3 regions of the Bradyrhizobium sp. WSM1417 genome follow, and region 1 is predicted to be linked to each of the others. Evidence: predicted binding sites of a transcription regulator. Region 1 holds the regulator's gene; each other region holds the start of a gene.
What was found. Region 1 encodes PhoB, which activates phosphate uptake and scavenging genes when phosphate is short. Its sites were predicted from a motif close to TGTCATNNANCTGTCAT; they were not measured.
Positions count from the first base shown of each region.

Region 1 (10,633 bases):
CGCTTCGCTCCCCTGTATGGAGACCAGCATGAATTTCCTCAAAACACTCGTCGCTGCTGGCATGGTCGCCGCATCGACGACGGCGGCCTTTGCTGCCGACATCACCGGAGCCGGCGCGACGTTCCCGTTCCCGATCTATTCCAAATGGGCCGGCGCCTACAAGAAGGAGACCGGCAACGGTCTGAACTACCAGTCGATCGGCTCCGGCGGCGGCATCAAGCAGATCCAGGCCAAGACCGTGACCTTCGGCGCCAGCGACGCGCCGCTCAAGGCCGAGCAGCTCGAGAAGGACGGCCTCGTCCAGTGGCCGATGGTGATGGGTGCCATCGTTCCCGTCGTCAACATCGAGGGCGTGAAGCCCGGTGAAATGGTGTTCGACGGCGAGACGCTGGCCAGCATCTATCTCGGCAAGATCACCAAATGGGACGACGCGGCGATCAAGAAGCTCAACCCGAACGTGAAGCTGCCCTCGGAGGCCATCACCGTGGTCCGCCGTTCGGACGGCTCGGGCACCACCTTCAACTTCACCAACTACCTCGCCAAGGCCAGCGCGGACTGGAAGAGCAAGGTCGGTGAGGGTACCGCCGTCGAGTGGCCGGTCGGCGTCGGCGCCAAGGGCAACGAAGGCGTGTCGGGCAACATCGGCCAGACCAAGAACTCGATCGGCTATGTCGAGTACGCCTATGCCAAGCAGAACAAGCTGACCTACACCGGTCTCGTCAACAAGGCCGGCAAGTCGGTGCAGCCCACCGTCGAAGCCTTCCAGGCGGCCGCCTCCAACGCCGACTGGGCCAAGGCTCCCGGCTACTACGTCATCCTGACCGACCAGCCCGGCGAGAAGTCCTGGCCGATCACGGCGGCGACCTTCATCCTCATGCACAAGGACGCCACCGACAAGGCGGCTTCGCAGGAAGCCATCAAGTTCTTCCGCTGGGCCTTCAAGAGCGGCGGCAAGGCGGCTGAAGAGCTCGACTACATCCCGATGCCGGACCCGGTCGTTCAGCTGATCGAGAAGACCTGGGCTGCCGACATCAAGAGCTAGGCTCGCGACGCTCGTGCCCCGGATGCGCTGCGCCGCATCCGGGGCACGGACCAACAAAAAACGTATACTATTTGGTACAGGGGATCGGCGTGGCAGAGATGGCCGTTCAGAGCGATGTAATCGACGACGCCGGACCGTATGATCGCGCCAAGGCCTTGAGTGCGTTCAAGCTCGGCGACGTCACCTTCTACTGGATCACGCGGCTTTCCGCGATCTCGGTGCTTCTGATCCTCGGCGGCATCATCGTTTCGCTGATCGTCGGCGCCTTCCCGGCGATGAAGGAATACGGCGTCTCCTTCCTGTGGACGCAGCGCTGGGCGCCGTCCGCCGATCCGCCGGTGCTCGGCGCGCTCGGGCCGATGTACGGCACGCTCGTCACTTCCTTCATCGCGATGCTGATCGCCATTCCCGTGGGTCTCGGCATTGCGATCTTCCTCACCGAGCTCTGCCCGCAATGGCTGCGCCGCCCGATCGGCATGGCGATCGAACTGCTCGCCGGCATCCCCTCGATCATCTACGGCATGTGGGGCTTCTTCGTGTTGGGTCCGTTCCTCGCCAACACGTTCCAGCCCTTCATGATCAAGATCTTCGACGGCGTGCCCGTGCTGGGCGCGATCTTCGCAGGTCCCCCGTCCTATCTCAGCCTGTTCAATGCCGCGCTGATCCTCGCCATCATGGTGCTGCCCTTCATCACTTCGATCTCGGTCGACGTGTTCAAGACCGTGCCTCCGGTCCTGAAGGAAGCCGCCTACGGCGTCGGCTGCACCACCTGGGAAGTCGTCCGCAGCGTGGTGATCCCCTACACCCGCGTCGGCGTCATCGGCGGCGTCATGCTGGCGCTGGGCCGCGCGCTCGGCGAGACCATGGCGGTGACCTTCATCATCGGCAACTCGTTCCGGATCTCGTCGTCGATCTTCGCGCCGGGCACCACGATCTCGGCGGCGATCGCATCCGAGTTCGCCGAGAGCGACGGCCTGCACCAGTCCGGCCTAATCCTGCTCGGCCTCCTGCTGTTCGTGCTGACCTTCTTCGTGCTCGCCGCGGCGCGGCTGATGCTGATGCGGCTGGAAAAGAAGGCGGGGAACTAGCGCCATGAATCCGATCTATTCACGCCGCCGCCGCAAGGACATCGTCGTCCGCGGGCTCTGCATCGCCGCAACCGCCTTCGGCGTCACCTGGCTCGCGCTGATCCTGATCACGCTGCTCTACAACGGACTGGCGGGACTCAATGTCCAGCTGTTCACCGAGAATACGCCGCCACCGGGATCGAACGAGGGCGGTCTGCTCAACGCCATCGTCGGCTCGCTGATCATGACCGTGATCGGCGTCGGCATCGGCGCGCCGCTCGGCATGTTCGCCGGCACCTATCTCGCCGAATACGGCCGCAACGACCGGCTGACCTCGGTGATCCGCTTCATCAACGACATCCTGCTCTCGGCGCCGTCGATCATCATCGGCTTGTTTATCTACGGCGCGGTGGTGGTGCCGATGCGCGGCTTCTCGGCGATCGCAGGCTCGCTCGCGCTCGCGGTCATCGTGATCCCGGTGGTGCTGCGCACGACCGAGGACATGCTGCTGCTGGTGCCGAACGCGTTGCGCGAGGCGGCCTCGGCGCTCGGCCTGCCGCGTTCGCTGGTGATCAAGCGGATCGCTTATCGTGCTGCCCGATCGGGTCTCATCACCGGCGTGCTGCTCGCGACCGCCCGCGTCGCCGGTGAAACCGCGCCGCTGCTGTTCACCGCGCTGTCGAACCAGTTCTTCAGCCTCGGCCTGAACAAGACCATGGCGAACCTGCCTGTGACCATCAACAACTTCGTGCAGAGCCCCTATGCCTATTGGAAGCAGTTGGCCTGGAGCGGGGCGCTGCTCATCACCCTGACCGTTCTTGCCCTTAATATTTTCGCGCGCATCCTTGGCGCCGAGAGGACCGCAAAATGAGTGATCTTTCCGTATCGATGAGCGCGTCCGGTGGACTGCCGCACGCGGCGGTGCTGCCCGAGGCGCCCCCCAAGGTGACCGTGCGCAACCTGAACTTCTATTACGGCGAGCACCATGCGCTGAAGAACATCAACCTGACGCTCGGCGCGAACCGCGTCACGGCGTTCATCGGTCCGTCAGGCTGCGGCAAGTCGACCCTGCTGCGCGTCTTCAACCGGATGTACGACCTCTATCCCGGCCAGCGCGCCACCGGTCAGCTCATGCTCGACCAGACCAACATCCTCGACGGCAAGCTGGACCTCAATCTGCTGCGCGCCCGCGTCGGCATGGTGTTCCAGAAACCGACGCCGTTCCCGATGACGATCTACGAGAACATCGCGTTCGGCATCCGTCTCTATGAGAAGATTTCGAAGTCTGAAATGGACGGCCGCGTCGAGAAGGCGCTGCGCGGCGGCGCGCTGTGGAACGAGGTCAAGGACAAGCTCAACGCCTCCGGCCTGTCGCTCTCGGGCGGCCAGCAGCAGCGCCTCTGCATCGCCCGCACCGTCGCGGTGCGGCCCGAGGTGATCCTGTTCGACGAACCCTGTTCGGCGCTCGACCCGATCTCGACCGCCAAGGTCGAGGAGCTGATCCAGGAGCTGTCCGAGGATTACACGATCGCGATCGTCACCCACAACATGCAGCAGGCGGCGCGCGTCTCCGACAAGACCGCCTTCATGTATCTCGGCGAGTTGATCGAGTTCGACGACACCAGCAAGATCTTCACGTCGCCGTCCGACCGGCGCACGCAGGATTACATCACCGGTCGGTTCGGCTAGGAGACGCGAAATGGGTTCTGAACATACCGCAAAGGCCTTCGACACCGACCTCCAGGAACTCACGCGCCTGGTCGCCGAGATGGGTGGCATCGCCGAGCGCATGATCGTCGAGTCCGTCGACGCATTGATCCGCCGCGACGTCCCGCTCGGGCAGCGCGTCGTCGCCATCGACACCGAGCTCGACGCGCTGCAGAAGCGCATCGAGGAGCGTGCGGTGCTCACCATCGCCCGGCGCCAGCCGATGGCGGTCGATCTGCGCGAGATCGTCGGCGCCATGCGCGTCGCGACCGATCTCGAGCGCATCGGCGACCTCGCCAAGAACATGGGCAAGCGCGTCGCGGCGCTGGAGACGGATTTCCATCCGCTCAAGTTGTTCCGCGGCCTCGAGCACATGACCGACCTCGTGCAGCAGCAGGTCAAGTCGGTGCTGGACGCCTATGCCGCGCATGATCTGCCGGCGGCGATGGCGGTGTGGAAGGGCGACGAGGAGGTCGATGCCATCTGCACCTCGCTGTTCCGCGAGCTTCTCACCTACATGATGGAGGATCCGCGCAACATCTCGTTCTGTATTCACCTGATGTTCTGCGCCAAGAACATCGAGCGGATCGGCGACCATGCCACCAACATCGCCGAGACCGTGTTCTACATGATCGAGGGCCAGGCGATCACCGACAAGCGGCCGAAGGGCGACATGACGACCTTCGCCAACACGGTACCGAACACCTGAAGACTTTAAGGAGCGACGACCCGATGGGCGCACGCATTATGGTGGTTGAGGACGAGGAAGCCCTGACCGAGCTTCTCCGCTACAACCTCGAAGGCGACGGCTATGACGTCGAGACGGTGATGCGCGGCGACGACGCCGACACCCGCCTCAAGGAGCACATCCCCGATCTGATCGTGCTCGACTGGATGCTGCCGGGCCTGTCGGGCATCGAATTGTGCCGGCGGCTTCGCACCCGTCCCGAGACCAAGCAGCTCCCGATCATCATGCTCACCGCGCGCGGCGAGGAGAGCGAGCGGGTGCGTGGTCTTGCGACCGGCGCCGACGATTACATCGTCAAGCCGTTCTCGGTGCCGGAGCTGCTCGCGCGCGTGAAGGGCCTGCTGCGGCGCGCGAGCCCGGAGCGCCTCGCCACCGTCCTTGCTTTTGGCGACATCGAGCTCGACCGTGACAAGCGCCGCGTGGCGCGCTCGGGCCGGCCGATCGATCTCGGTCCGACCGAATATCGCCTGCTGGAGTTCTTCCTGGAGCATCCGGGCCGGGTGTTTTCGCGCGAGCAGCTGCTCGACAGCGTCTGGGGCCGCGACATCTATATCGACGAGCGTACCGTCGACGTGCATATCGGCCGCCTGCGCAAGCTGCTCAATCTCGGCCGCGAGCAGGATCCGATCCGCACCGTCCGCGGCGCCGGCTACGCGCTGGATGATCGGTTTGCCAAGGCGGAGCAGGTGTAGGGTTGCAGGCTTGTTTGTTGGCGAGCTGTCCCCGAATTCTTCGACGTCGTCCCGGACAAGCGAGCGCTGATCCGGGACCCATAACCACCGAACGTGGTTTGGCGAAGACTCGGAGTGACCCTTTCGCACGACTACTGCGTGCTCGGAGTATGGGTCCTGGCTTTCGCCAGGACGACACTGAAATTGTTGAACTGTCTTCGCGCGACGACTTGCCGTGATTACCGCGGACCCGGCTTCACCGGTGCGCGGCGCCGATCCGACGCCGGCTGGTACGCGACGCGCGAGTGCTGGGCGCAATAGGGCAGGCCGGACAACGCCCGTCCACCGCAGAAGAAGAAGTCAGGGCTCGAGGGGTCGCCGACCGGCCAGTGACAGGTCGCCTCGTTCAATTCCAGCAGCGACAGCCGCTGGCTCATCGGCACCACGTTGTCGTAGGTGACCGGATCCGGCTCAGCCTCGACCTCGAAGGCCTGCGCCAGCGCGGTGTTGCCGCGCGAGATCGGGCGGCTCACCCGCATCATGTGCTGCGCGGGGCGCGCCTTGCGCGGCCGCGGCGCTGCCGATGATGGGCTCTTGGCGCGGCCCGAAAGGCCGAGCCTGTGCACTTTGCCGATCACGGCATTGCGGGTCACATTGCCGAGCTCCGCCGCGATCTGGCTGGCCGAAAGTCCGGCCTCCCAGAGCTTTTTCAGCTGCTCGACGCGATCATCGGACCAGGTCAAAACCGTCATTGCACCCTTTCCCTCGCTGCGCGCCAGCCATCCTGGGGCCTCGCAGCGAATGCCTAAGCCTTCAAAAACCCGTGCCGCCAGAATCCCTTAAGGCTCGCCGGGCGCGTCTTGAACGCCCGAACGTTTACGCCGGTACATAAGGACTTAAAGATCAGAACCACTGCACGAGATGTCGTATCTGACAATCCAAACGCTACAATATGGCGTGACTCCCGCGCAAGAGTCCGCCGACTCGCTTCCACATGTTCCGTGGCTAAATCTCGCAAAATCGGCACCGCAAGACTACGGATTCAGCGTTTCGCGAGGCTTTCCGGGCGGCATTGACACCCGTTTCACCAGGCCTAAGATAGTCGCACGTGCCGCCCTCAAGAGGCGGCACGTTTCGTTTTCCGGGCCGGTCGATGGTGCGTTGCGCAATGCACGCTCACACCGTCCGCAACATTCAAGTGACTCTCATGACTAACAGCGCAGCGCCGCATTTGCTCCCCGTTTTCGCCAGGTCCGACCTCGGTTTCGAGCGTGGCGAAGGCTGCTGGCTGATCGCGACCAATGGCGAGCGCTATCTCGATTTCACCTCCGGGGTGGCGGTGAATGCGCTCGGCCATGCCCATCCGGCGCTGGTCGCGGCGTTGCAGGAGCAGGCCACGAAGCTCTGGCACATGTCGAACCTATTCCAGAGCCCGGACGGCGAAAAGCTCGCCGCGCGTCTGTGCAATGAAAGTTTTGCGGATTTCGTGTTCTTCTGCAATTCCGGCGCCGAAGCGCTGGAATGCGTGATCAAGCTGGTCCGCCATTATCACTTCTCCAACGGGCATCCGGAGCGCTATCGCATCATCACCTTCGAAGGCGCCTTCCACGGCCGCACGCTGGCGACGCTGGCCGCGACGGGTTCGGCAAAATATCTCGAAGGTTTCGGCCCCCCGATGGAGGGCTTCGACCAAGTTGCGCATGGCGATATCGACGCGGTGAAAAAGGCGATCGGTCCGCAGACCGCCGGCATCCTGATCGAGCCGATCCAGGGCGAGGGCGGTGTGCGTTCGGCAACGCCCGCCTTCCTGAGGGCGTTGCGCCAGCTCTGCGACGAGAAGGGTCTGTTGCTCGCCTTCGACGAGGTGCAGACCGGCATGGGCCGCACCGGCGATCTGTTCGCGTACCGCCGCCTTGGCGTCGAACCCGACGTGATGTCGCTGGCCAAGGCGCTCGGCGGCGGCTTCCCGATCGGCGCCTGCCTCGCGACCGCGGAAGCAGCGTCCGGCATGACGCCGGGCTCGCACGGCTCGACCTTCGGCGGCAATCCGCTCGCGATCTCGGCTGCGAACGCCGTGCTCGACGTCATGCTCAAGCCCGGCTTCTTCGACCACGTGCAGAGGATGTCGCTGCTGCTGAAGCAGAAGCTCGCTTCCGTGATCGACCGCCACTCTGACGTCGTCAGCGAAGTGCGCGGCGAGGGCCTTCTGATCGGCATCAAGGCCGTGGTGCCTTCGGGCGATCTCGTTGCAGCATTGCGCGCCGAAAGGCTGCTCACCGTCGGTGCCGGCGACAATGTCGTGCGTTTCCTGCCGCCTTTGATCGTCACCGAAGCCGAGATCGAGGACAGCGTCGGGCGGCTCGAGCGCGCCTGCACCGCGTTATCCGGCAACAAGCGGGCGGCAAGCTGATGAGCAAGTCGTCCGATAAAACACCCAACAAAACACCGAAGCACTTCCTCGATATCAACGAGCTGCCGCTGTCGGAGCTCAAGCGCATGCTCGCCGCGTCCACCGCGATGAAGGCGAAGCAGAAGGCGCATCAGCCGGTCAGGCCGCTCGAAGGCAAGACGCTGGCGATGATCTTCGAGCGCCCCTCGACGCGGACGCGGGTGTCTTTCGACGTCGCCATGCGCCAGCTCGGCGGCGAGCCCATCATGCTCACCGGCGCCGAGATGCAGCTCGGCCGCGGCGAGACCATCGCCGACACCGCGCGCGTGCTGTCGCGCTATGTCGACGCCATCATGATCCGCATCCTCAATCACGACGCCCTGCTGGAGCTTGCGGCGAACGCCACCGTACCCGTCATCAACGGCCTGACGCGGCGCTCGCATCCCTGCCAGGTGATGGCCGACCTCATGACCTACGAGGAACATCGCGGCCCGATCGAGGGCAAGACCGTGGCCTGGACCGGCGACGACAACAACGTGCTGGCGTCGTGGGCGCACGCCGCCGAGCGCTTCAAGTTCCAGCTCAATGTCGCGACGCCTCCGGAGCTCGCGCCGAAAAAGGCGATGCGCGACTTCATCAAGGCGACCGGCGCGCCGATCATGCTCGGCACGGATGCCGAAGCCGCCGTGCGCGGCGCCGATTGTGTTGTGACCGACACTTGGGTGTCGATGGGCGACAAGGAAGGCGAGCATCGCCATAACGTGCTCAAGCCTTATCAGGTCAATGCCCAACTGATGTCGCTGGCCAAGCCCGATGCGCTGTTCATGCACTGCCTGCCCGCCCATCGCGGCGAGGAGGTCACCGACGAGGTGATCGACGGTCCGCAATCCGTCGTATTCGACGAGGCCGAAAACCGCCTGCACGCGCAGAAGGGCATTCTGGCCTGGTGCTTCGACGCGGTGAAGTAACCGGGCCGGTGAAGTAGTTTTGGATCGTCGTCCTGGCGAAAGCCAGGACCCATTACCACCGGCCGTGGTTTGGCGAAGATCGGAAATTGTCATCGCATGCCGCGACTTCTCCCTGGGGTAATGGGTCCTGGCTTTCGCCAGGACGGCACTGAATTTGCCGTATCGTGATCAAACCAGTGTCCAGATGGGCTGCCCTCACCCCCCTTCCAATTCCGCCTTCCGACCCCAGATAAAGCGCCATGGTTTCCCAATCCCCTGACATGAAAACCGGGCCCGAGGGCCCGGTTCGCGCGCCATCCGCGGTTCCGATCGATGACGCCGTGCTGCCCTACGAGGTCGACGCGCTCGATGTGCGCGGTCGGCTGGTGCGGCTTGGTCCGGCGCTCGACGAGATCCTGACCAAGCACGATTATCCGGCGCCGGTCGGCAAGCTGCTCGGCGAGGCCATCGTGCTGACCACGCTGCTCGGCTCGGCGCTGAAGTTCGAGGGCCGCTTCATCCTCCAGGCCCAGACCGACGGTCCGGTGTCGTTCCTGGTCGTGGACTACCAGGCGCCCGATCGTCTGCGCGCCTATGCGCGCTACGACGCCGCGCGCCTCGGCGATGCAAAAGATTCCGGCGCGCTGCTGGGGCACGGTCATCTCGCCATGACCATCGACCAGGGCCCCGACATGAGCCGCTACCAGGGCCTGGTCGCGCTCGACGGTGGCAGCCTGGAAGACGCCGCTCACGAATATTTCCTGCGCTCCGAGCAGATCCCGACCCGCGTGCGCCTTGCCGTGGGCGAGGAGTGGCGCTCGAACGACGGCGGCAAGCATCGCTGGCGCGCCGGCGGCATGCTGATGCAGTTCCTGCCGAAGGCGCCCGAGCGCGCGCGGCAGGCCGATCTGCATCCCGGCGATGCGCCCGAAGGCGTAGAAGTGCATGCCGTTGCTGAAGACGATGCCTGGGTCGAGGCGCGCTCGCTGATCGAGACCGTCGAAGACGTCGAGCTGATCGATCCCGAGCTCTCCGGCGAGCGGCTGCTCTACCGTCTCTTCCACGAACGCGGCGTGCGCGTGTTCAATCCGCTGCCCTTGAAGGCGCAATGCTCCTGCTCGCGCGATGCGGTGGCATCGATGCTGAAGAGCTTTTCGTCCGACGACCGTGCCGCGATGGTCAAGGACGACAAGGTCGTCGTGACCTGCGAGTTCTGCAGCTCTGTGTACGAGTTCACACCGGATGAGGCGGGCGTCGAGGACGCGTAGCGCGGTGCCGTAGTGCCGTAAGGGCGGGTAAAGCGAAGCGTGCCCACCATCTCAGACCTTAATTCAACACCCTCTTGTTGTCCGGGCTGTCCAGCGAGAACGTGGGCACGTCGATCTCGAAGCGTTCGCCGGTTGCGCTGACCATCTGGTAGCGGCCGGTCATAAAGCCGGAGGCGGTCGTGAGCGGTACGCCGGAGGTGTATTCGAAGCGTTCGCCAGGCGCGAGCGTCGGCTGCTCGCCGACGACGCCCTCGCCCTTCACCTCCTGCTGCCGGCCGGTGGCGTCGGTGATGATCCAGTGCCGCGTCTTGAGCTGCACGGTCTCGTCGCCGGAATTGGTGATGACGATGGTGTAGGCCCAGAAATAACGGGAGCGGTCGGCCGACGACTGCTCCGGAACAAAGTTCGGCTCGACGGTCACTTCGATCTGGCGGGTCACGGCGCGGTACATGATTGCCATCATACCGAAATCCGCCCGGGAACCAAATGCCGGAGCCGGTCCTGCCGACATCGTCCCGCCAGAATTCGCAGGGAAGGACACGTCCAAGTGTATTTGCAAGTGTATTTGCATGTGATCCGGTCGCTTTGCGAGATGACGGCCGGACCGATACACTCCTTGCCACCTCGCGATTTGCGGAAGGGTTTTTAGGCCCCCGATGACCATTGCCGACCAAGTGACGGGATCGACGATCGCGGGAACCGCCAAACCTGTGGAGGTCAAATCCGCGGGGACGAAGCGGCGCGCGGCCGCGCCGGCCATTTCGCTGCCCGCCATCGGCGAGCGCGAGCTCCGG
Region 1 is NZ_KI911783.1:445,728-456,360, reverse strand. It holds gene pstS (phosphate ABC transporter substrate-binding protein PstS) at 29-1,042, shown strand; gene pstC (phosphate ABC transporter permease subunit PstC) at 1,141-2,130, shown strand; gene pstA (phosphate ABC transporter permease PstA) at 2,135-2,980, shown strand; gene pstB (phosphate ABC transporter ATP-binding protein PstB) at 2,977-3,798, shown strand; gene phoU (phosphate signaling complex protein PhoU) at 3,809-4,525, shown strand; gene phoB (phosphate regulon transcriptional regulator PhoB) at 4,549-5,256, shown strand; gene BRA1417_RS0102295 (GcrA family cell cycle regulator) at 5,475-5,987, opposite strand; gene BRA1417_RS0102290 (aspartate aminotransferase family protein) at 6,443-7,645, shown strand; gene argF (ornithine carbamoyltransferase) at 7,645-8,592, shown strand; gene BRA1417_RS0102280 (Hsp33 family molecular chaperone) at 8,832-9,839, shown strand; gene apaG (Co2+/Mg2+ efflux protein ApaG) at 9,898-10,290, opposite strand; gene BRA1417_RS0102270 (OpgC domain-containing protein) at 10,496-10,633, shown strand, end outside.

Region 2 (10,633 bases), 170 kb from region 1:
TGAACTGGTTGACCATCTGACACTCGGTGAGCTCGATCGAGCCGAGCGGCACGGCGAAGCCGGCGTCTTCCGCCGAAAATTCGACCTCGACCTCGCCGAAGCGGATTTCCCCGGCGAATGGATGGTTGCGGCCATAGCCGCGCTGGGTGGAATAGCCCATCGCCAGCAAGAAGCCTTCGTCGCCACGCGCGAGATTTTGCAGGCGCAGGTCACGATCCGCCGGAAAGTTCAGCGGCTCGCGGGTGAGGTCGCCGACGCTGGCGCCCTCTTCCGCTTGCGGCGAGGATTCGATCAGGCCGTCGCGGCCGAGAATATCGGTCACCCGCGGCGTGGGCGCCGTAGAGGCTTCGGCCGTCGCAGGCTGCTCCGGCACAAAGCCTTCGACGAGCGAGGGATCGAGCAAACGGTGGGTATAGTCGAAGGTCGGGCCGAGGATCTGGCCGCCGGGAATGTCCTTGAAGGTCGAGGACACCCGCCGCTGCACCCGCATCGCGCCGGTCTCGACCGGCTCGCTGGCGCCGAAGCGCGGCAGCGTGGCGCGGAAGGCGCGGACCAGGAAGATCGCCTCGATCAAATCGCCACGCGCCTGCTTGATGGCGAGCGCCGCGAGCTCGCGGTCATAGAGCGAGCCTTCGCTCATGACGCGGTCCACGGCGAGGCCGAGCTGCTCCGAGATCTGGTCGAGCGAGATTTCCGGCACGCTTTGGTCGCCGCGCCGTGCATTGGCGAGCAGGCGATGGGCGTTCTCGATGGCGCGTTCGCCGCCTTTGACTGCGACATACATGCGGCTAGCTTCCCTTGTTCACGACACGCGTGGTGCGCGGGATCGCAACCAAGGCATCGTCGGCGACCAGCACCACATCGGTGCCGCGCGGAAACAGCGTTTCGTTAACGCGCAGGCGCTCGAACAAGTCGAACGGCTTGATCGAGGCCTTGAGCGTCGCGACACCATCGATGCCGGGACCGCGCAGCTCGAAGCTGCGTCCTGCGTCCAGGCTCTCGACCTGCAGGATCAACGTCGTCGACCGATCCGGATATTCGCTGGTGCCCAGCGCGAAGCGCTCGAGCGAAGGCAGCGCCGCCCCGTCACTGATCAGCGCAAAGCTTGCGATCGAGGAATCCTGCACCATCGGCGCGCCCGTGTGGAACTTCAGCCATTTTGTCACGTCGGTGCTGTCCGACATGCGCGCATCGAGCCAGAGCGGCGTGTCGTGGTCGAACAGCGTCAGCGCGATCGCGGCCGTGCCGCGCATCATCGTATGAGGCGCTCCTGACGTCGGCACGATGCGCCGGACCGAGCTCGGCCGCGCCATCGCGTCCATCACCGAGCGAAAGGTCGATTGTGCTGACAGCACCTTGTCGGCGAACCCCGGCGGCAGTTCCGCAATCGTGGTCATGATCTCACCCCTCACCGCGCACCATGGTGTAGAAATCAACCTTCGTCGCGGCGGTCTCGGCCGCCGCCTGCTTGCGCTTAACCATCAGTTGCTCACGCAACGGCGCGATGATGTCGCGCTCCGCTGCGCCGCCGAAATCGCTGGACTGCACCAGCGCATCGCACAGCGCGATCAGCCGCGCCTTCTCGCCGTCGCGACCGAGCGTGTAGCCGAAACCGACCTCGCCGCTCGCGAGCCTGACAGCCGCGCGCGACACTGTCGCTTCGCCGATATTGAACGGCGCACCGTCGCCGCCGACCCGGCCGCGCAGCATGACGAGGCCGTTTTCCGGCGCGCGCAGATCCTGATGCGCCGGCAAAGCGAGAGCGCTGAGACGAGCGGCGATCTCGCCCGCCTCCGCGTGCGCCAGCACGGCCATTGCGGCCTGGCGCTGGGCTTGCTGATTGTTGTGCTGGGTCATCAGATCCACCGAAACTTTCTGCAGAACTTGCCGAATCCAAGTTGTCTATGATACTAGACAACTTGATAGCGGAGCGCCATGACTGTTTCGTGACAAAGGCGTGATTTCTGGAGTAGCTTCCCGGCCACATGAGCATGCAGGACACAGCCTCCTCCGGCGTCGCGTTGTGGCGCCTCGTTGCCGACGGCATCGAGCGCGGCATCGCCGACGGCCGCTTTGCGGCCGGCGACAAGCTGCCGGGCGAAGTGGAGATCGCCGAAACCTATCGCGTGAACCGCCACACCGTGCGGCGCGCGCTGGCCGCGCTGGCCGAGCGCGGCATCGTGCGGGCCGAACGCGGCAGCGGAACTTATGTCGAGGCGCAGAAGCTCGCCTACCCGCTGCGCTCGCGGACCCGTTTCTCCGAGATCGTCGGCGCGGACGGCCGCGAACCGCATGGCCGGTTGATCGAGGCGTCCGATGATGTCGCGACCCGCGAACTCGCGCGCGAACTTGGATTGAAGACCGGCGCACCACTGGTGCGGATCGAGGCGATGCGCCTCGCCGACCGCACGCCGATCTGCGTCTCCACGACCTGGCTGTCGGCGCAGCTATTCCCCGGTGCGGGCGACGTCTTTGCCGCGACCCGCTCGATGACGAAGTTGCTTGAGCATTACGGCGTTCGCGACTATCGCCGCGGCGCGACCCGGATCACCGCCGGCATCGTCGACGCAACCGACGCCGCACGGCTCGATCTGGCGCTCGGACGACCGATCCTGGTGGTCGATGCCACCGACCACGCTCTCGACGGCAAGCCGCTGGTCACCAAGCATTCGCGGTTTGCCGCGGAGCGGGTGGAGTTTCTGGTGGAGCCGTAGGGTGGGCTGCTTGTTCTCCCTCGCCCCGTTCTTACGGGGAGAGGGTTGGGGTGAGGGGCTGCCTCCACAATCATCGTAAGAGACGGACTCGCGGAGAGTCCCCCTCACCCGCCGCGCTGCGCGCGTCGGCCTCTCCCCGCAAGCGGGGAGAGGCGAAGACCTACGCCACCGCCCTTCGGCCAATGATCGCAAACCGCAGCTTGCCCGAGACGAAATCGATCGCGGCGACCGCGACCAGGATCATCAGGATCAGGAACGACACCTTCTGCCATTCCAGCACGCGGATCTGCTCCGCGAGCTGGAGGCCGATGCCGCCGGCGCCGACGATGCCGATGATGGTGGCCGAGCGCGTGTTCGACTCGATGAAATAGAGCACTTGGCCGGCGATCACGGGCAGGACCTGCGGCAGCAGACCGAAGCGGATCTCGTGCAGCGCGCTGCCACCGGAGGCGCGGATGCCCTCGACCTGCTTCTGGTCCGCGCCCTCGATCGCCTCCGAGAACAGCTTTCCAAAGGCGCCGAAATCCGACACGGCAATGGCGAGCACGCCGGCAAACGGGCCGAGCCCGACCACGTTGATCCACACCAGCGCCCAGATCAGCGTGTCGATGCCGCGGATCGAATCGAGGAAGCGGCGGACAGGGAAGCGCAGCAGCTTTGACGGCACCACGTTACGCGCGGCAAGAAGACTGATCGGCAGCGCGAACAGTGCAGCCAGCGTCGTGCCGAGCAGCGCGATCGACAGCGTCTCACCCAGCGCCTTCAGATAGATCGGCAACGACGAGCCGGGATCCGGCGGGATCATCATCAGGCTGATCCAGCCGAGCTGACTGAGACCGGCGACGAAGCGCGAGGGCGAGAAATCGAGATCGACCAGGCCATAGACCAGGATCGCGAACGCCGCGACGATCATCACCGGCATGGCGAGCCGCGCCGAGGCCGGCCGGGCGAACACGTCGGGGTAGCGCGCGCGAAGCGCCGCGGTGTCGGTCTCCTGCGGTCCCGTCACGTCCGCGCCTCCTTGCCGAACAGACGGCCGCGCAGCCATCCGGTGCTGATGTCGATGATGAAGACCGTGACGATGATGGTGAGCAGGATGGCGCTGACGTCGGAGTAATAGAACTTGCGGATGGCGACGACGAGCTCCTGGCCGATGCCGCCCGCGCCGACGAATCCCATCACTGAGGCCTCGCGGACGTTGATCTCGAAACGCAGCAGCGCGTAGCTGGCATAGCCTGCCGTGACCTGCGGAAGGATGGCGAAGCGCATGCAGGAGAGCCAGCTCGCGCCGGTTGAGCGGACGCCTTCGACCGGCTTCATGTCGGCGTTCTCGACGATCTCCGAGAACAGCTTTCCGAGTGCGCCCGTAGAGTGAATCGCGATCGCCAGCACACCCGCCATCGGACCGAGCCCGAAGGCGATCACGAAGATCAGCGCAAAGACGATGCCGGGGACGGTGCGGGCGAATTCGAGCAGGCGCCGCATCGTGAAGCGCAGCCAGGGCGCGGGCGAGGTGTTTTCAGCCGCGAGGAAATTCAGGCAGAATGCAAAAGTCGCGCCGATCAACGTGCCGACATAGGAGATCAGCAGGGTCTCGCCCAGCATCCTCAGCCATTTACGCCAGCCCCACAGCCATTCGCCGACATCGGTCCAAACCCGCTGTCCGCTGTCGAGTGTGAGGATCCGGTCGAAATAGCTGATGAAGTTGCCGTAGTGGGCGAACAGCGTGCGCAGATTCACTTCGGCGCCGATCGCCGCCAGACACAATGCAGCGGCGAACACCACGGCTCCGAACAGGAGGCGCCATCGCCTGCGCGCGACCGCCTGGCGATAGGCGGCGTTGAGCACGGCGAGCTGCTGCTCGGGGAGGATCGAAACCGCGACGGTCATCTGATCAGGAAAGGTGGTCGATCAAAGAGAAAGAGCCGGGTCCATCGACCCGGCTCCAGTGGCATCGTCCCGATACTCAGGACGCCTTCTTCTTACGCAGCGCATCGACGAACTTGATCAGCTCGATCGTGCCATCCCAATCCTTGGTGGTCGCGGGATGAAAGCCCTTCTTCTGGCCGTCCTGGAGGCGGTCGAAGGCAGCCTTGTCCTTGGCCGGCGCGTCGAAGAACGCCTTGGCGATCGCGGCCTTGGCCTCTTCCGGCAGATCGGAATTGTAGGCATAGGGGCCGTTGATGATCGGCGCCGATTTGTGGATGATGCGGAAATCGTCCTTCTTCATCGCCGAGCCGTCGGCATTCTTCAGCATGCCCTTGGTCAGCATCTGCGCCAGCGTCGAATCGTCATCGCTGGTCCACTGGTTGGCGGCTACGTCCACCGTGCCCTGCGCCAGTGCCAGGATCGCGTTCTCGTGGCTGCCGGTGAAGACGACCTTGCTGAAATAGGTGTCGGCATCCGTGATGCCCATCTTGTCGAGCTCGAAGCGCGGCACGTTGTTGCCGGAGGTCGAGTTCGGGTCGACCAAGCCGAGGTTCTTGCCGTTGAGCTGGTCGATACTCTTGTAAGGGCTGCTCGCCTTGACGAAGAACACCGAGTAGTAGCCGGTCGAGCCGTCGGAGTTGATGTCGTTGGCGAAAGCGTCGGTCTTGACGCCGGTCAGGCGGGCGCGGGCGAACGAGGCCGAGCCATAGCTCGCGATGTGGATATTGCCGGCACGCTGGCCTTCGATCACGGCGGCGTAGTCGTTGGCGATGCGCAGCGTGACTTTCACGCCCAGTTCCTTGGAGAGATAGCTCATGAACGGCGCCCAGCGCTCGGTGACGCCCGAGGCATTTTCCGCCGGAATGACCGCGAAGGTCAGCTCGGGATATTTGGCTTTCCAATCCTCGGCGGAAGCCGAAGCCGTGAACGCGAGCGCGGCGGCGCCGGCAAGAATCAATCTGCGAGTAATCATGATAGCCTCTTCATGGGTTGAGGTCGGTTGACGCAAAACTGGTGATGACTGATGCGGCGCAGCTCAGGCGGCAGCCGCCGTTCCAAGCGCCGGAATGCCCTGTCGCACCGGTGCAGGCGTGCCGCCCATGACATCGGCGGCTTCGAGATCGTAGAGCTCGCGCGCAACGTGCTCGGTCAATTCGGCTGGCGCGCCGTCGAACACCACGCGCCCCTGGGCCATGCCGATCAGGCGGTCGCAATAGCTGCGCGCCAGGTCGAGCGAATGCAGATTGCAGAGCACGGTGATGCCGAAATGCTTGTTGATGCGCAGCAGCGCATCCATCACGATCTTGGTGTTGCGCGGATCGAGCGAGGCGATCGGCTCGTCGGCGAGGATGATGTCTGGCTGCTGCACCAGCGCGCGGGCGATCGCCACGCGCTGCTGCTGGCCGCCGGAGAGCTGGTCGGCGCGCTGGGCTGCAAGCGGGGCGATGTCGAACTGTTCGAGCGCGGACATCGCCAGCCCCTTGTCCTGCTCGGGCCAGGTCTGCGACAGCGAGCGCCAGGCCGGCATCGTCGCGAGTCGTCCCATTAGGACATTGGTGAGAACATCGAGCCGGCCGACCAGATTGAACTGCTGAAAGATCATCGCCGAGCGCGCCCGCCACTGCCGCAGCTCCTTGCCGCGCAGCGCGGTGACGTCGAGACCGTCGAACAGGATGCGGCCCCGCGAAGGGGTCGCGAGACGGTTGATGGTCCGCAGCAGGGTCGACTTGCCGGCGCCAGAGCGTCCGATCACGCCGACGAAACCGCCGGGAGAGACTTGAAACGAGGCGTCGTCCACCGCGGCTTTCACGCCGAAGCGACACGTCAGACCTTCAACCACCAGCATGCAGAGCTCCAGAGTAGCTGGGACCCACCGCTAACGCCGGCGCTTGACACTTGTGTGACACGGACGTTGCGGTGCGGCGATCCTACGCACGCCATCCACTGTTCTTGCCCTGTCATCGCGTCGTCATGACATTGTCATCAAGCCGCTCGAAGAGAAACGCCCGCCCTCTCGTTCGGATGCAACATGGCCGCCAAAGCTCTTTCAGTCCAGCCGACTGTCGATTCCTCGGCGAAGCTGCACGACGCCAGGCTTGGGGCCTACACGGAGGTCGGCGCGCGCACGATCCTGCACGAAGTGACGATGGGCGATTACTCCTATGTCGTGAACGACGCCCAGATCACCTACACCACCATCGGAAAATTCTGCTCGATCGCGGCGATGACGCGGATCAATCCGGGCAATCACCCGATGCACCGCGCCACGCAGGCGCACTTCACCTATCGTTCGAGCGCCTATTTCGAAGGCGAGAGCGACGACACCGACTTCTTCGACTGGCGGCGCCAGCATCACGTCCATATCGGCCATGACGTCTGGATCGGCCATGGCGCGATCGTGCTGCCGGGTCGCAACATCGGCACCGGCGCGGTGATCGCGGGCGGCGCCATCGTCACCAAGGACGTGCCGGCCTACACCATCATCGCCGGCAATCCGGCGCGCATCGTGCGCCGGCGGTTCTCGGAAGAGGTTGCCGGACGGCTCGCCAGCCTCGCCTGGTGGGATTGGGATCACGACAAATTGCGTGCAGCATTGCCCGATTTCCGCAAGCTCGGGATTGAAGATTTCCTCTCGACATATGAAGCACGAGGAAGTTCTCTCAACAATTCTGTTGGCAGCAAACCAAGCGCGGTCGCGTGACAGACATTTTCCTTGAGGGCGGCCGGACCCTGATCGGCTCCGAGCTCGTCGGAACTTCTCTTGCCCTGTCCGGAGCGGACATCGCGGAGGTCGATGCCTCTCGCGGCCGGGCGCGGCTTGCGATCGACGCGCGCGACTTGCTGGTCCTGCCGGGCATCGTCGATCTGCATGGCGATGCCTTCGAGCGCCAGATGATGCCGCGCGCCGGGGTCGATTTTCCGATCGACGTGGCGCTCGCCGATAGCGACCGCCAGGCGATCAGCAACGGTATCACCACGGTGTTTCACGCCACGACCTGTTCGTGGGAGCCGGGCCTGCGCAGCGCCGACAATGCGCGCAGCCTGATGGAGGCGATCGAACGGCAGCGCCCGCAGTTTGCCGCCGACACCCGCTTTCACCTGCGCCACGAGACCTACAATCTCGATGCGGAAACCGAGATCAGCCAGTGGCTCGCTGAGGGCCGCGTCGACCTGTTCGCCTTCAACGACCACATGGACGGGACGGTTGGGGACATGGCCAAGCCCCGCAAGCGCAACCGCATGGTGGAGCGCACCGGTCTGTCGAGCGAGGAATTCGACCGGCTGGTCGGACACGTGCTTTCGCGCGCCAGTGAAGTGCCGGCTTCCGTGTCGCGGCTCGCCGCGACAGCCCGCGCCGCCGAGGTGCGAATGCTCTCGCATGACGATGCGACACCGGCGATGCGCGAGGGCTTTCGCGCCATGGGCGTGGCGATCGCGGAGTTTCCGATCAACGAGGAGACGGCGCGAGTGGCGGCAAGCCATGGTGACGCCATCGTCTACGGCGCACCGAACGTCGTGCGCGGCGGCAGCCACACCGGGTGGACCAAGGCATCCGACATGATCGCCAAAGGGCTCTGCTCGGTGCTGGCCTCGGACTACTACTATCCCGCGCAGCTGCTCGCTGCGTTCCGGCTCGCCGCCGATGGCGTGCTGCCGCTGACCGAAGCCTGGAACCTGGTTTCCGCCGCGCCGGCGCGCGCGACCGGCCTTGTCGATCGCGGCGTGCTCGCGAAAGGACGGCGCGCGGACATTCTGCTGGTCGACGACAGCATGCCGCTGCGGCCGCGGCTGATCGCCGTCATATCAGGCGGCAAGCTCGTGCATCTCACCGACGCGACGCGGTTGCTCGGCATGGCAGCTACCCCGCGCGAAGCTGTCGTCGCGGCATAAACCCGCTATGCTCGGACGATGACGAGTTTCCCCCGCTACGCGATCTATTTTGCCGCAGGCGTCGACAGCGCCCTCACCCGCTTCGGCGCGGAATTGCTCGGCTACGATGCCTATACCGGCAACGAGCTGCCCTTTCCCGCCGAGGCAGCGCGTCTCGCGCCGGACTGGCGCGACATCACCGCAGATCCTCGCAAATACGGTTTTCACGGCACACTGAAGGCGCCGATGGCGCTCGCGCCGGGCAAGACCGAAGTGGAGCTCTTGGCGGCCTGCGCGGCCTTCGCCGGCGAGGCGCGGACGATCCCGGTGATCCGCCCGGTCGTCGATGCCATCAGCGGTTTCATCGCGGTCATTCCGGCCGAGCCGGTCGTTGCGCTCCAAGAGCTCGCCGCCGATTGCGTCCGCGCGTTCGATGGCTTTCGCACCGCCCTGACGGCGGAAGATCGTGCGCGTCGCAGGCCCGAGAAGCTCAGCGATCGGCAGCGCGACTATCTCGACCGCTGGGGCTACCCTTACGTGATGGAGGAATTCCGTTTCCACATGACGTTGACGGGGCGGCTGGACGTGGAGCGCCGCGGCCCGATTCTGGAGATGCTGCGGGCAAGGTTTGCTGCGCTCGGGCTTGATGCGCTGGCGATCGATCGCATTGCGTTGTTCAAGCAGGATGATGCGGGGGCAAGGTTTCGTATTGTCGGTGAGTGGGCGTTGGCGAGATAGCCGACGCCGCTGCACCATTCCCGGTGTCGTCCTGGCGAAAGCCAGGACCCATTACCCCAGGGAGCTGTCGTGGTACGAGCCCGTAGCCCCGAGTATCCGCCAAACGACATCCTGGGGTAATGGGTCCTGGATCTGCGCTCCGCTTCGCTGCGCTTGTCCAGGACGACGGCGGAGTTAAATAGCAACCGCCGAGCAGCGTTGCCCTACTTCCCCCACCGCAACGCCAGCGCATCGCGCTCCTTGGCCAACTCCAGCAGTCCTGCCCGGGTCGCCGGGTGCAGCGGCTGCAGCGGATGCCGCACCGTGTCCGACTTGATCACGCCGCCGGCCTGCATCATCGCCTTGCAGGCGATCAGGCCACATTGGCGGTTTTCGTAGTTGATCAGTGGCAGCCAGCGTTCGTAGGCGGCTTTGGCCTCCTCACGCTTGCCGGCGAAATAGGGATCGACGATCTGGCGGATGCCGTCGGGATAGCCGCCGCCGGTCATCGCGCCGGTGGCGCCGGCATCAAGATCGGCGAGCAGCGTGATCGCTTCCTCGCCGTCCCAGGGACCCTCGATATCGCTGCCGCCGGCCTCGATCAGACTACGCAGCTTTGCAGCCGCGCCCGGCACCTCGATCTTGAAATAGCGGATGTTGGAGAAGTCGCGCGCCAGCCGCGCGAGCAGCTCGACCGACAGCGGCGTGCCGGCGACGGGCGCATCCTGGATCATGATCGGAATCTTGATTGCACCCGACAGCACCTTGAAGAATTCGACGACGCCTTTTTCGGGCACGCGGAAGGTGGCGCCGTGATAGGGCGGCATCACCATCACCATGGCGGCACCGGCCGCCTCGGCCTGCTGGCTGCGCGCGGCGCAGACGGCCGAGCTGAAATGCGTGGTCGTGACGATCACGGGAACCCGACCCGCGACATGATCCAGCACTGCATGCATCACGGTCTCGCGCTCGGCATCCGTGAGCACGAACTGTTCGGAGAAATTGGCGAGAATGCACAGACCGTTCGAGCCGGCATCGATCATGAAATCGATGCAGCGGCGCTGTCCCTCGAGGTCGAGCTCACCGCGTTCGTCGAAGATGGTGGGTGCGACCGGGAACACGCCGCGATAGGGGCGCTGGGCCTTGTGTTGGGGCGTGACCGGCATCGAACTCTCCATCCCTGATATTTCTTACATCTGCCGCGGCGCTCGCGCAGCGTCACAGATGTACCCGCCGCGTGCATCGGCGGCAATGCCGATCGCGCGACGGTGGGACGGAAGATTGTCGAAGTTACGCGGTCCTCACCGCGCCCAAAAAGCCCTCGACCGCCACGCGGAGACGATCAGCGTCGGCGGACATTTTCGACACGGACACCGACAGCACCGAACCGGCATTGCCCGTTT
Region 2 is NZ_KI911783.1:279,042-289,674, forward strand. It holds gene BRA1417_RS0101450 (carbon-phosphorus lyase complex subunit PhnI) at 1-784, opposite strand, end outside; gene phnH (phosphonate C-P lyase system protein PhnH) at 789-1,397, opposite strand; gene phnG (phosphonate C-P lyase system protein PhnG) at 1,402-1,815, opposite strand; gene phnF (phosphonate metabolism transcriptional regulator PhnF) at 1,986-2,714, shown strand; gene phnE (phosphonate ABC transporter, permease protein PhnE) at 2,875-3,762, opposite strand; gene phnE (phosphonate ABC transporter, permease protein PhnE) at 3,720-4,604, opposite strand; gene phnD (phosphonate ABC transporter substrate-binding protein) at 4,681-5,616, opposite strand; gene phnC (phosphonate ABC transporter ATP-binding protein) at 5,680-6,489, opposite strand; gene BRA1417_RS0101490 (chloramphenicol acetyltransferase) at 6,673-7,344, shown strand; gene BRA1417_RS0101495 (alpha-D-ribose 1-methylphosphonate 5-triphosphate diphosphatase) at 7,341-8,534, shown strand; gene BRA1417_RS0101500 (DUF1045 domain-containing protein) at 8,553-9,251, shown strand; gene BRA1417_RS0101505 (dihydrodipicolinate synthase family protein) at 9,455-10,396, opposite strand; gene BRA1417_RS0101510 (methyl-accepting chemotaxis protein) at 10,521-10,633, opposite strand, start outside.
Region 2: the regulator PhoB is predicted to act here: its motif matches at 1,936-1,952, upstream of phnF (phosphonate metabolism transcriptional regulator PhnF).

Region 3 (10,633 bases), 410 kb from region 1:
GCAAGCCGTCGGAATAGACCTTGTAGACCAGCGTGACCGTCGACGTTCCGGGACCGCCGCGGGTCATGGTGTCGATGATGCCGAACGTGTCGAAGAAGGCGTAGACGATGTTGACCACCAGCAGGAAGAAGATGGTCGGCGACAGCAGCGGGAAGGTCACGGTCCAGAACCGCCGCATCGGACGGGCACCGTCGATCGCGGCGGCCTCGAACACGCTCTTCGGGATCGCCTGCAGGCCGGCGAGGAAGAACAGGAAATTATAGGAGATCTGCTTCCACGCGGCGGCGAGGATGATCAGCGCCGCGGCCTGGTCGCCGTCGAGCAGCGGATTCCAGTCGATGCCCATGTTGCGCAGATAGCGCGAGAGCACGCCGAGCGAGGGATGCAGCATGAAGATCCAGAGCACGCCGACCACGGGCGGCGCCACCGCATAGGGCCAGATCAGGAGCGTGCGGTAGAGCATCGAGCCACGCAGCGGCTTGTCCGCCATCACGGCGAGCAGCAGCGCGAAGGACAGCGACGAGACGGCGATCGCGAACGAGAAGAAGAACGTTCGGACGATCGCCTCGAAATAGGCGGTATCCCCGAACAGCTCGATGTAATTTTCGAACCAGACGAAGGTGGTCGACAGACCGAAGGCGTCCTGCTGCAGGAAGGACTGGATCACGGCCTGCAGGGCCGGCCAGTAGAAGAATATCAGGACAATGGCGAGCTGCGGCGCAACGAGCGCGTATGGCAACAGCTTTGATTGGAAAATGGCTTGCTTTTGCATGATGCCCCGGAGCGGCAGGCCGAGATGATCGGCCTGCCGCTGATCGCCTTACTTGACGGCGGTCTTTTCAAACTGACGCAGCATGGTATTGCCGCGCTCGACGGCTGCATCCAGCGCCTGCTTGGCGGTCTTCTTGCCGGCGAGCGCCTGCTCGATCTCTTCCGCCCAGACGTCTCGCAGCTGAACCATGTTGCCGAGGCGAAGGCCGCGGGAGTTTTCGGTCGGCTCCTTGTTGGTCAGCTCGAGCAGCGGGGTCTCGAGATAGGGCTGGTCCTTGTAGAAGCCTTCTTCCTTCGCCTTGGCGTAGGCCGCCTTGGTGATCGGCAGATAGCCCGAGGCCTTGTGGATATAGACCTGGCGATCGGTGTCCGAGAGGAAGGTCAGGAACTTCGCGACGCCCTTGTATTCCTCGGCCGACTTGCCGCCCATCACCCACAGCGAAGCGCCGCCGATGATCGAGTTCTGCGGCGCGCCCTTCACGTCGGGATAATACGGCATCGGCACCGCGGTGAAGGCGAACTTGGCCTGCGCCTTGACGTTGCCGAAGAACGCCGACGACGTCAGGTAGAGCGGGCATTCGCCCGAGGTGAAGCGGCCCTCGCCGGTGTTGGTGCGGCCGGCATAGTCGTAGGTCTTGTCCTTCTGCAGCTCGACCAGCTTCTCGAGATGCTTGACCTGGAGCGGACCATTGAACTCGAGCTTGGTGTCGAAGCCGTCGAGGCCGTTGGCCTTGCTCGACAGCGGCATGTTGTGCCAGGCGGAGAGCTGCTCGAGATTGACCCAGGTGACCCAGGAATTGGAGAACCCGCAGGTCGCATGACCGTTGTCATGGAGCTTCTTGGCGGCCTCAAACGTTTCGGGCCAGGTCTTTGGGATCGCGACATTGGCCTTCTTCAGCTCGTCGAGATTAACCCACATGACGGTCGACGACGAGTTGAAGGGGAACGAGAGCATCTCGCCCTTCGAAGTCGAGTAATAGCCGGTGATGGCGGGCAGGTAGATCTTGGGATCGAACTTCTCGCCGGCCTCAGCCATCAGCTTGTAGACGGGCTTCACAGCGCCGGTCGCGGCCATCATGGTGGCGGTGCCGACCTCGAACACCTGCATGATGTGCGGCGCGTTGCCGGCGCGGAACGCCGCGATGCCCGCGTTCATCGTGTCAGCGTAGTTGCCCTTGTAGGTCGGGATCACCTTGTAGTCGCTCTGCGCGGCATTGAAGTCGTTGGCGAGCTTGACGATGACGTCGTTGTTGGCGCCGGTCATCGCGTGCCACCACTGGATTTCGGTCGCGGCCAAGACCGGCGAGGCCGATAGTCCTACCGTGAGTGCAATAGCGGCAGCCGCTCCAAACTGTCTAAGAGCCATCAAGTAAACCTCCCTTGGCCGTTCTCTTGGGCCGTCAAAAATGATCGCTTGCGCTAGCAGCGCCATATGACGTTCACATGACTGTGTAAGCGGCCGAAACGAAAGCGGCAAGCGCTGGAAAAGGGAAGCTGTCAAATAGGCGAATGCCGCGCGCGCGGCGTCCTCCGTTCGCGGCGCACAGAGCGCCCGCACCGCAGTGCGGCATTGGACGTCATCGCGGAATGGCAGTGGAAGATCGCCGATGCCGCTGCGGGCTCGAACACCTCTCCCGTTTGCGGGAGAGGTCGCGCCGAAGGCGCGGGTGAGGGCTCTCTCCGCTTGGGGATTGTCCCGTTGCGGCGACGCCCTCTCCCCAACCCTCTCCCGCAAGCGGGCGAGGGAGCGCACCTGCGGTGAGGCTCGATCTTCGTCTTATCTCAGCGCTTGCGCTCGGGTCCGCAGACCGTGCCCTGCTCGACCATCGCGTCGATCTCGGACCTGGAGTAGCCGAACTCGCCCAACACCTCGGCTGCGTGCTGGCTGAATTTCGGCGGCAGGCGCCGCAGGCTCGGCTTGCTGCGATCGAGCCGGATCGGGGATGCCACGCCCTTGTACCAATCCTTCTCGATGATATCGCCGCGCGCGATCGTGTGCGGGTTGGTCAACGCCTGGTCGATCTTCTGCACGGGCCCTGCGGGCAGGCCCGCGGCGAGCAGGCGATTGCACAGCGGCTCGGCCTCGTGCTGGCTGAACACGGCGGCGAGCTCGGCCCGCAGTGCCTCGCGATTGGCGATGCGGTCCTTGTTGCGCGCAAAGCGCGGATCGGTGCCGAGCTCGGGCTTGCCGATCTCCTTGGCGAGCTTGCGGAAGGTGCCGTCATTGCCGACGCCGATGAAGATGTTGTCGGTCTTGGTCGGGAAGATCGCATAGGGCACGAGGTTGGGATGCTCGTTGCCGGTGAGCGACGGCGGCTTGCCATGCATGAAATAATTCGCGGTGTGCGGATACATGATGGCGAGACCGGTCTCGTACAGCGTGGTCTCCAGGAATTGGCCTTGGCCCGAACGCTGCCGCTCCGACAGCGCCATCAGGATGCCGATCGCCGCATAGAGGCCGGTGCCGATGTCGACCAGCGGCACGCCGATGCGCATCGGTCCGCTCTCGGGCGAGCCGGTCGCCGCGATCATGCCGGTCATGGCCTGGATGATGGCGTCATAGCCGGGATTGCCGCCGCGCGGGCCGTCGGCGCCGAAGCCGCAGATCCGGCAATGCACGAGGCGTGGGAATTTCTCCCGCAACACCTCGTTGCCGATGCCCCATTTCTCCAGCGTGCCCGGCTTGAAATTCTCGATCAGGACGTCGGCGCTCTCCAGCATCTTGAGCAGCACGGTCCGGCCGCCCTCAGAGGCGAGGTCGAGGCCGATCGAGCGCTTGTTGCGGTTGATGCCGATGAAATAGGCCGCGTCCTCCTCGTGGAAGGGAGGGCCCCAGTCGCGCACCTCGTCGCCTGCGGGCGGCTCGACCTTGATCACGTCGGCGCCGTGGTCGGCGAGGATCTGGGTGCAATAGGGACCGCCGAGCACGCGCGTGAGATCGATGACGCGCAGGCCGCTCATTGCGCCCGTGGCAGCTCCAGAACTGGCGGCTTCAGTCATGCCTTCGCGTCCCCTGTGTCGATATTGATCACAGGCCTAGCGAGGTTCGTCTGAGCCGGCAATGGCCTCCTGCGTAGGGCCTCATGCAGGCCGGTTGCCGCAATACCGTGGGATGGCAAATCGAGGGAAGCGGCCGGTCCGAGGGAATTCCGGGCCGGCCGCTTCAGCTAACCGATCAGACGACCGTCAGGCGAACGTCGACATTGCCGCGCGTCGCGTTGGAATACGGGCACACCTGGTGCGCCTTCTCGACCAGCGCCTCGGCTTCCGCGCGGGCGAGGCCCGGCAGCGAGACGGCAAGGTCGATGTCGAGACCGAAGCCGCCGGCCGCGCGCGGGCCGATGCCGACGGTGGAAGTCACAGAGGCGTCGGCCGGAACCTTCGGCCCGCCCTGCGAGGACACGAACTTCATCGCGCCGATGAAGCAGGCGGCATAGCCCGCCGCAAACAGCTGCTCGGGATTGTTGCCGGCGCCGCCGCCGCCGCCGAGCTCCTTCGGCGTGGTGAGCTTGACGTCGAGCGCGCCATCGAGGGTCGCGGCATGGCCGTCGCGGCCGCCGGTGGCCTTTGCGCTGGTCTTGTAGAGGACGTTCACTGACATTCTCGTCTCCCTGTGTTGGGGTGGGTAGGATCTTTATCGCAAACAATTAGATTGCACACAATTGAAATTGCGGCGTCTCACATTTAATTGTTCGCAATTGAATGTGGCGATGGCCGGCCCCAGAATGAGAAAAGCCTCGTGAGATTCTCCATGCCCCGGAAACATTCGGCAGCGGACGCGCCGCTGCGCCTCGACAACCAGATCTGCTTCGCGGTCTATTCGGCCGCGCATGCCTTCAACCGCGTCTACAAGCCGCTGCTGGACCGGCTCGGCCTGACCTATCCGCAATATCTGGTGATGCTGGTGCTGTGGGAGCGCGACGACGTGCCGGTGAAGAGCATCGGCGAGAAGCTGCACCTGGATTCGGGCACGCTGACGCCGCTGCTCAAGCGGCTCGAGGCGGCCCATCTCGTCAAGCGCACCCGCTCGAGCGAGGACGAACGTCAGGTGCTGATCGCGTTGACCCCACAGGGCCACGCCCTGAAGGACAAGGCGCGCGCCGTGCCGCAATCGATCCTGGCGGCATCGGACTGCTCGGTCTCGGAATTGGTCGCGATGAAGGACGAGATTGTGGCGTTGCGCGATCGGTTGAATGCGGCGATCGGGGAGTAGGGGTTAGAGGTGCTTCTTCGCGAAAGCGCGACCGGACGCTGACTTCAGATACTTCTCGAATGCTACGGCTTGCTTCTCGTTGCTGAACGCAACGTAAGTCTTGAGACGCCAAGGCCCGTATTTCGAGGTGTGGGGCACCTCGCCAGCATTGTGCTTTGTCAGTCGGGCGCGCAGATCGTCGGTAATCCCGACATAGAAGTGGAGGGAATCGAGGCTTTCAAGGATGTAGACGTACTTCACAGCACACTCCCCGGTTATCGAGGGAGAGCTTACATCCGCTTCTGATCTGCTGAAGCCCGGCTTCGCCCTTCGGGCTACGCCGCGGCAGCCTTCGCTAGCTTCGCTACGATGGAGCGGAGCTGGCTTGCCGAGCCGTAGCTGGCGAAGCCAGCGAAGGCTGGTGGAGCCAGGCGGGATCGAACCGCCGACCTCTTGCATGCCATGCAAGCGCTCTCCCAGCTGAGCTATGGCCCCTTAACCGTCCGACGCGCCTTGGGCGACGCGTCGGGAAAGACCCAGAACCACAGTTCTGGAATTATCTCAAGTCTCTTCGTCACCGCCGACATCACCAATGATGTCGGTGACGTCCTCATCGCCTTCTTCGTCGTCGGCGATAAAGGTCGAATCGTCGTCGTCATCGTCCTCGATGGTCTCATCGACTTCGATGTCGTCCTCGGATTCGGGCACGACGGCCTTGACCTTGCCGGTGTTCTCCTCGGCATCGGCCTCCTCGAGCGAGACCTCCTCGACCTCCGCCGGCTCCGGCGCGGCGTCGGCGGCAGCGGCTGCGTGGCGGGCTTCGGCGCCGCGGGGTGCGCGAGCCGGCGCGATGGGCGCGATCGGCACGACTTCACCGGTATAAGGCGAGATCACCGGATTCTTGTTGAGGTCATAGAACTTTTTGCCCGTGGTCGGGCAAATACGTTTAGTTCCGAGTTCGGACTTGGCCACGGCAGAGGAATCCTGGAAATGTCTGAAAAGCGGTGCTTCACTTGGCTAGTTGGCGGCCCGCTGTCAATAGCGCATTGCGGGAGAACGACATGCCCGTGACGGCGGGGAGACCATGTGGTACCTGCCCCGCGAGTCCCGCTGGGACGTTTCGGGCCTATCCAAGGACACAAACTTGACCGATTCCGACAAGCCGACGCCGCTCCAGTCGCGCGCCAGCGGTCCCCTGACCGGGAAAGTCAGGGTGCCCGGAGACAAGTCGATCTCCCACCGTGCCCTGATCCTCGGTGCGCTCGCGGTTGGAGAGACGCGGATTTCGGGCCTCCTGGAGGGCGAGGACGTCCTTAACACCGCCAAATCCATGCAGGCACTTGGCGCCAGGGTCGAGCGCACCGGAGATTTCGCCTGGAAGGTGAACGGCGTGGGTGTCGCAGGCTTCGCGGAGCCCAAAGCGCCGCTCGATTTCGGCAACTCCGGCACCGGCTGCCGGCTCGTCATGGGCGCCGTCGCGGGCTGCCCGATCTCTGCGATTTTCGACGGCGATGCCTCGCTGCGCAGCCGGCCGATGCGCCGGATCCTGGATCCGCTGGAAAAGATGGGTGCGAAGGTCGTTTCCGGCGGCGAGGGCGGCCGTCTGCCGCTGACCGTCCAGGGGGCGGGCGATCCGCTGCCGATCACCTACAAGACGCCTGTCGCCTCGGCCCAGATCAAATCAGCCGTGCTGCTCGCGGGCCTGGCCGCGCCCGGCATCACCACGGTCATCGAGACCGAGGCCAGTCGCGACCATACCGAGCTGATGCTCAAGCATTTCGGCGCCGAGATCACCTCGGTGCAGGAAGGTCAGCACGGCCGCCGTATCACGCTCGTGGGGCAGCCTGAGCTGCATGGCGCCAACGTCATCGTGCCCGCCGATCCCTCATCGGCGGCGTTCCCCATCGTTGCTGCGCTGATCGTCGAAGGCTCCGAAATCGTCCTGTCCGACGTCATGACCAATCCGCTGCGCACCGGTCTTTTCACCACGCTGCGCGAAATGGGTGCCTCGATCGAGGAAAGCGAAGTTCGCGGCGACGCCGGCGAGCCGATGGCGAAGCTGCGCGTACGCGCCTCGAAATTGCGCGGTGTGGAAGTGCCGCCGGAGCGCGCACCGTCGATGATCGACGAATATCTGGTGCTGGCGGTAGCGGCCGCCTTTGCCGAGGGCACGACCATCATGCGCGGCCTCCAGGAGCTGCGCGTCAAGGAATCCGACCGTCTCGAAGCCACCGCCGCCATGCTCCGCGTCAATGGCGTCAAGGTCGAGGTCTCCGGCGACGATTTGATCGTCGAAGGCCGCGGCCACGTTCCCGGCGGCGGCGTTGTGGCCACCCACATGGACCATCGCATCGCGATGTCCGCGCTGGTGATGGGTTGCGCCTCCGACCAGCCCGTGACCGTCGATGACACCGCCTTCATCGCCACCAGTTTCCCGGATTTCATTCCGATGATGCGTTCGCTTGGGGCCGAGTTTTCATGATCATCGCCATCGACGGGCCCGCGGCGTCGGGCAAAGGCACGCTCGGCAAGCGTCTTGCCCACCATTACGGCTACCGTCATCTCGATACCGGCGTGATCTATCGCGCGGTGGCCTATTCCCTGATGCAGTCCGGTCATGATCTCCGGGACGAGGCGGCGGCGGTCGCTGCGGCGCTGGAACTCGATCCTGAAAAGTTCGGCAATCCCGCCCTGAAGACCCAGAAGGCCGGCGAGGGCGCCTCCATCGTCTCGGCGATCCCAAGGGTGCGCGAGGCCCTGGTCAGCTTTCAGCGGCAATTCGCCGCCGATCCGCCCGGCGCCGTGCTCGACGGTCGGGATATTGGAACCGTGATCTGCCCCCATGCCGACGTGAAGATCTTCGTCGTGGCCGACCCCAAGGTCCGCGCCCGCCGCCGGACCATGGAGGCCAAGGCGCGGGGCGAGGAGGCCGACGAGGCGGCCGTGCTCGCCGACATCATCCAGCGCGACGAACGCGACAAGAACCGGGCGATCGCGCCCTTGAAGCCGGCCGCGGATGCTTACTTGCTAGATAACTCCCAACTGGATATAGAAGGCGGCGTCCGGGCCGCCATCGACATTATCGAGGCCGTCCGAGCGGGCCGGTCGCGGGGTTAAGCCGCTGCCGTCATTGGAGGAAGCGCCCGCTCCCGCTCTTTGAGGTCGATACTCTCGGTCCCTGCTCGGGCCGACGCGATCCAGGTTCCGGACAAAAGATTTCCACGTATCGAATGCGCGGGCCTCAGCCGGCCCGCTTCCGCTGTTCCGCCCTCCAGGTCGGAGCAGCGAGCGGTCGCTCGAAGGTTCTGCGGACCTTCCGACACTGCGCGTACGGTGCGCCCAAGAACCCAACGGCCGGCACGACATCCGCAACTGGAGAACAAATGGCTTCGACTTCTGCTGATACCTATAGCCCGTCGCGCGACGATTTCGCCGCGATGCTCGACGAGTCCTTCGCAGGCGGCAACCTGCAGGAAAGCTCAGTCATCAAGGGCAAGGTTGTTGCAATCGAAAAGGACATGGCCGTCATCGACGTCGGCCTGAAGACCGAGGGCCGCGTTGCCCTGCGCGAATTTTCCGGCCCCGGCCGTGACAGCGAGCTCAAGGTCGGCGACGAGGTGGAAGTGTTCCTCGATCGGATCGAGAACGCCCTCGGCGAAGCCGTGCTGTCGCGCGACAAGGCGCGCCGCGAAGAGAGCTGGGGCAAGCTCGAGAAGGCCTTCCAGAACAACGAGAAGGTCAACGGCGTCATCTTCAACCAGGTCAAGGGCGGCTTCACCGTCGACCTCGACGGTGCCGTGGCCTTCCTGCCGCGTTCGCAGGTCGACATCCGTCCGATCCGCGACGTTGCGCCGCTGATGAACAACTCGCAGCCGTTCCAGATCCTCAAGATGGACCGTCGCCGCGGCAACATCGTCGTGTCGCGCCGCACGGTTCTCGAAGAGACTCGCGCCGAGCAGCGTCAGGAGCTGGTGCAGAATCTCGAAGAGGGTCAGGTCATCGACGGCGTGGTCAAGAACATCACCGATTACGGTGCGTTCGTTGATCTCGGCGGCATCGACGGTCTGCTGCACGTCACCGATATCGCGTGGCGCCGCGTCAACCATCCGACCGAGGTGCTCTCGATCGGCCAGACCGTGAAGGTCAAGATCATCAAGATCAACCACGAGACGCACCGCATCTCGCTGGGCATGAAGCAGCTGTTGGACGATCCGTGGCAGGGCATCGAAGCCAAGTACCCGCTGGGTGCCCGCTTCACCGGTCGCGTCACCAACATCACCGACTACGGCGCGTTCGTCGAGCTCGAGCCGGGCATCGAAGGCCTGATCCACGTCTCCGAGATGTCGTGGACCAAGAAGAACATGCACCCCGGCAAGATCGTTTCGACCTCGCAGGAAGTCGAAGTGCAGGTGCTGGAAGTCGATTCCGTCAAGCGCCGCATCTCGCTCGGCCTCAAGCAGACCATGCGCAACCCGTGGGAGGTCTTCGTCGAAGGTCACCCGACCGGTTCGACGGTCGAGGGCGAAGTCAAGAACAAGACCGAGTTCGGTCTGTTCCTGGGCCTCGAGGGCGACGTCGACGGCATGGTCCATCTCTCCGACCTCGACTGGAAGCAGCCGGGCGAGCAGGTGATCGACAACTACAAGAAGGGCGACATGGTGAAGGCCGTGGTGCTCGATGTGGACGTCGAGAAGGAGCGCATCTCGCTTGGCATCAAGCAGCTCGAAGGCGACCCCTTCGCCGAGCCGGGCGATGTCAAGAAGGGCGCGGTCGTGACCTGCGAAGTGATCGACGTGAAGGAGAGCGGCATCGAGGTGAAGATCACCGGGACTGACTTCACCACGTTCGTGAAGCGCTCGGAGCTCGCCCGTGACCGCAACGATCAGCGTGCCGAACGCTTCGCCGTCGGCGAGAAGGTCGATGCCCGCGTGATCCAGTTCGACAAGAAGGCCCGCAAGGTCCAGGTGTCGATCAAGGCGCTCGAAGTCGCCGAAGAGAAGGAAGCCATCGCGCAGTACGGCTCCTCCGATTCGGGAGCAACGCTCGGCGACATTCTCGGCACCGCGCTCAAGAACCGCGACACCAAGTAAGCGAAACGCAGGTTTCGCTGCATCAAAGCCCCGGCGCAAGCCGGGGCTTTTTTTGTTGAGCTTGGTCGTCCCGGCGAAGGCCGGGACGACAATGAGTGTGTCGCTACGCCGGGGCCCATGCCGCTGCCGGCCTTGTTTTCTTCTAATTGCGCCGCAATTGATGTATCCAGATAAGCCAATGGTCACGCTGCGACGGCACAACGCGCCTGGCCTTTCATTTGGAGATACTGAGATGTCGCTCGATTCGGACATCATCGTCGATCGCCGCAGGATCCGCCGCAAGCTGACGTTCTGGCGCGTATTGGCCGCGCTGATCGCGATCGCCGCGATCGCAGGCTTCGCGCTGGTCGCGACGCCGGGTGCGCGCGGCACGTTCGCGTCCGCCGGCTCGATCGCGCGGGTCCAGATCGACGGCCTGATCCGCAGCGATTCCGATCGCACGCAGGCGCTCGAGCGGCTGGAGAATTCGCAGGCTGCCGCCGTCATCGTTCACGTCAATTCGCCGGGCGGCACCACCGCCGGCTCCGAGCAGCTCTATGATTCGCTTGTACGGCTGAAGGCAAAGAAGCCGCTCGTCGTG
Region 3 is NZ_KI911783.1:852,854-863,486, reverse strand. It holds gene ugpA (sn-glycerol-3-phosphate ABC transporter permease UgpA) at 1-772, opposite strand, end outside; gene ugpB (sn-glycerol-3-phosphate ABC transporter substrate-binding protein UgpB) at 821-2,137, opposite strand; gene BRA1417_RS0104130 (CaiB/BaiF CoA-transferase family protein) at 2,554-3,771, opposite strand; gene BRA1417_RS0104125 (organic hydroperoxide resistance protein) at 3,947-4,372, opposite strand; gene BRA1417_RS0104120 (MarR family winged helix-turn-helix transcriptional regulator) at 4,523-4,984, shown strand; gene BRA1417_RS44630 (GIY-YIG nuclease family protein) at 4,988-5,224, opposite strand; tRNA gene BRA1417_RS0104110 (tRNA-Ala) at 5,383-5,458, opposite strand; gene BRA1417_RS0104105 (TIGR02300 family protein) at 5,525-5,935, opposite strand; gene aroA (3-phosphoshikimate 1-carboxyvinyltransferase) at 6,048-7,445, shown strand; gene cmk ((d)CMP kinase) at 7,442-8,080, shown strand; gene rpsA (30S ribosomal protein S1) at 8,347-10,053, shown strand; gene sppA (signal peptide peptidase SppA) at 10,286-10,633, shown strand, end outside.
Region 3: the regulator PhoB is predicted to act here: its motif matches at 2,204-2,220, upstream of ugpB (sn-glycerol-3-phosphate ABC transporter substrate-binding protein UgpB).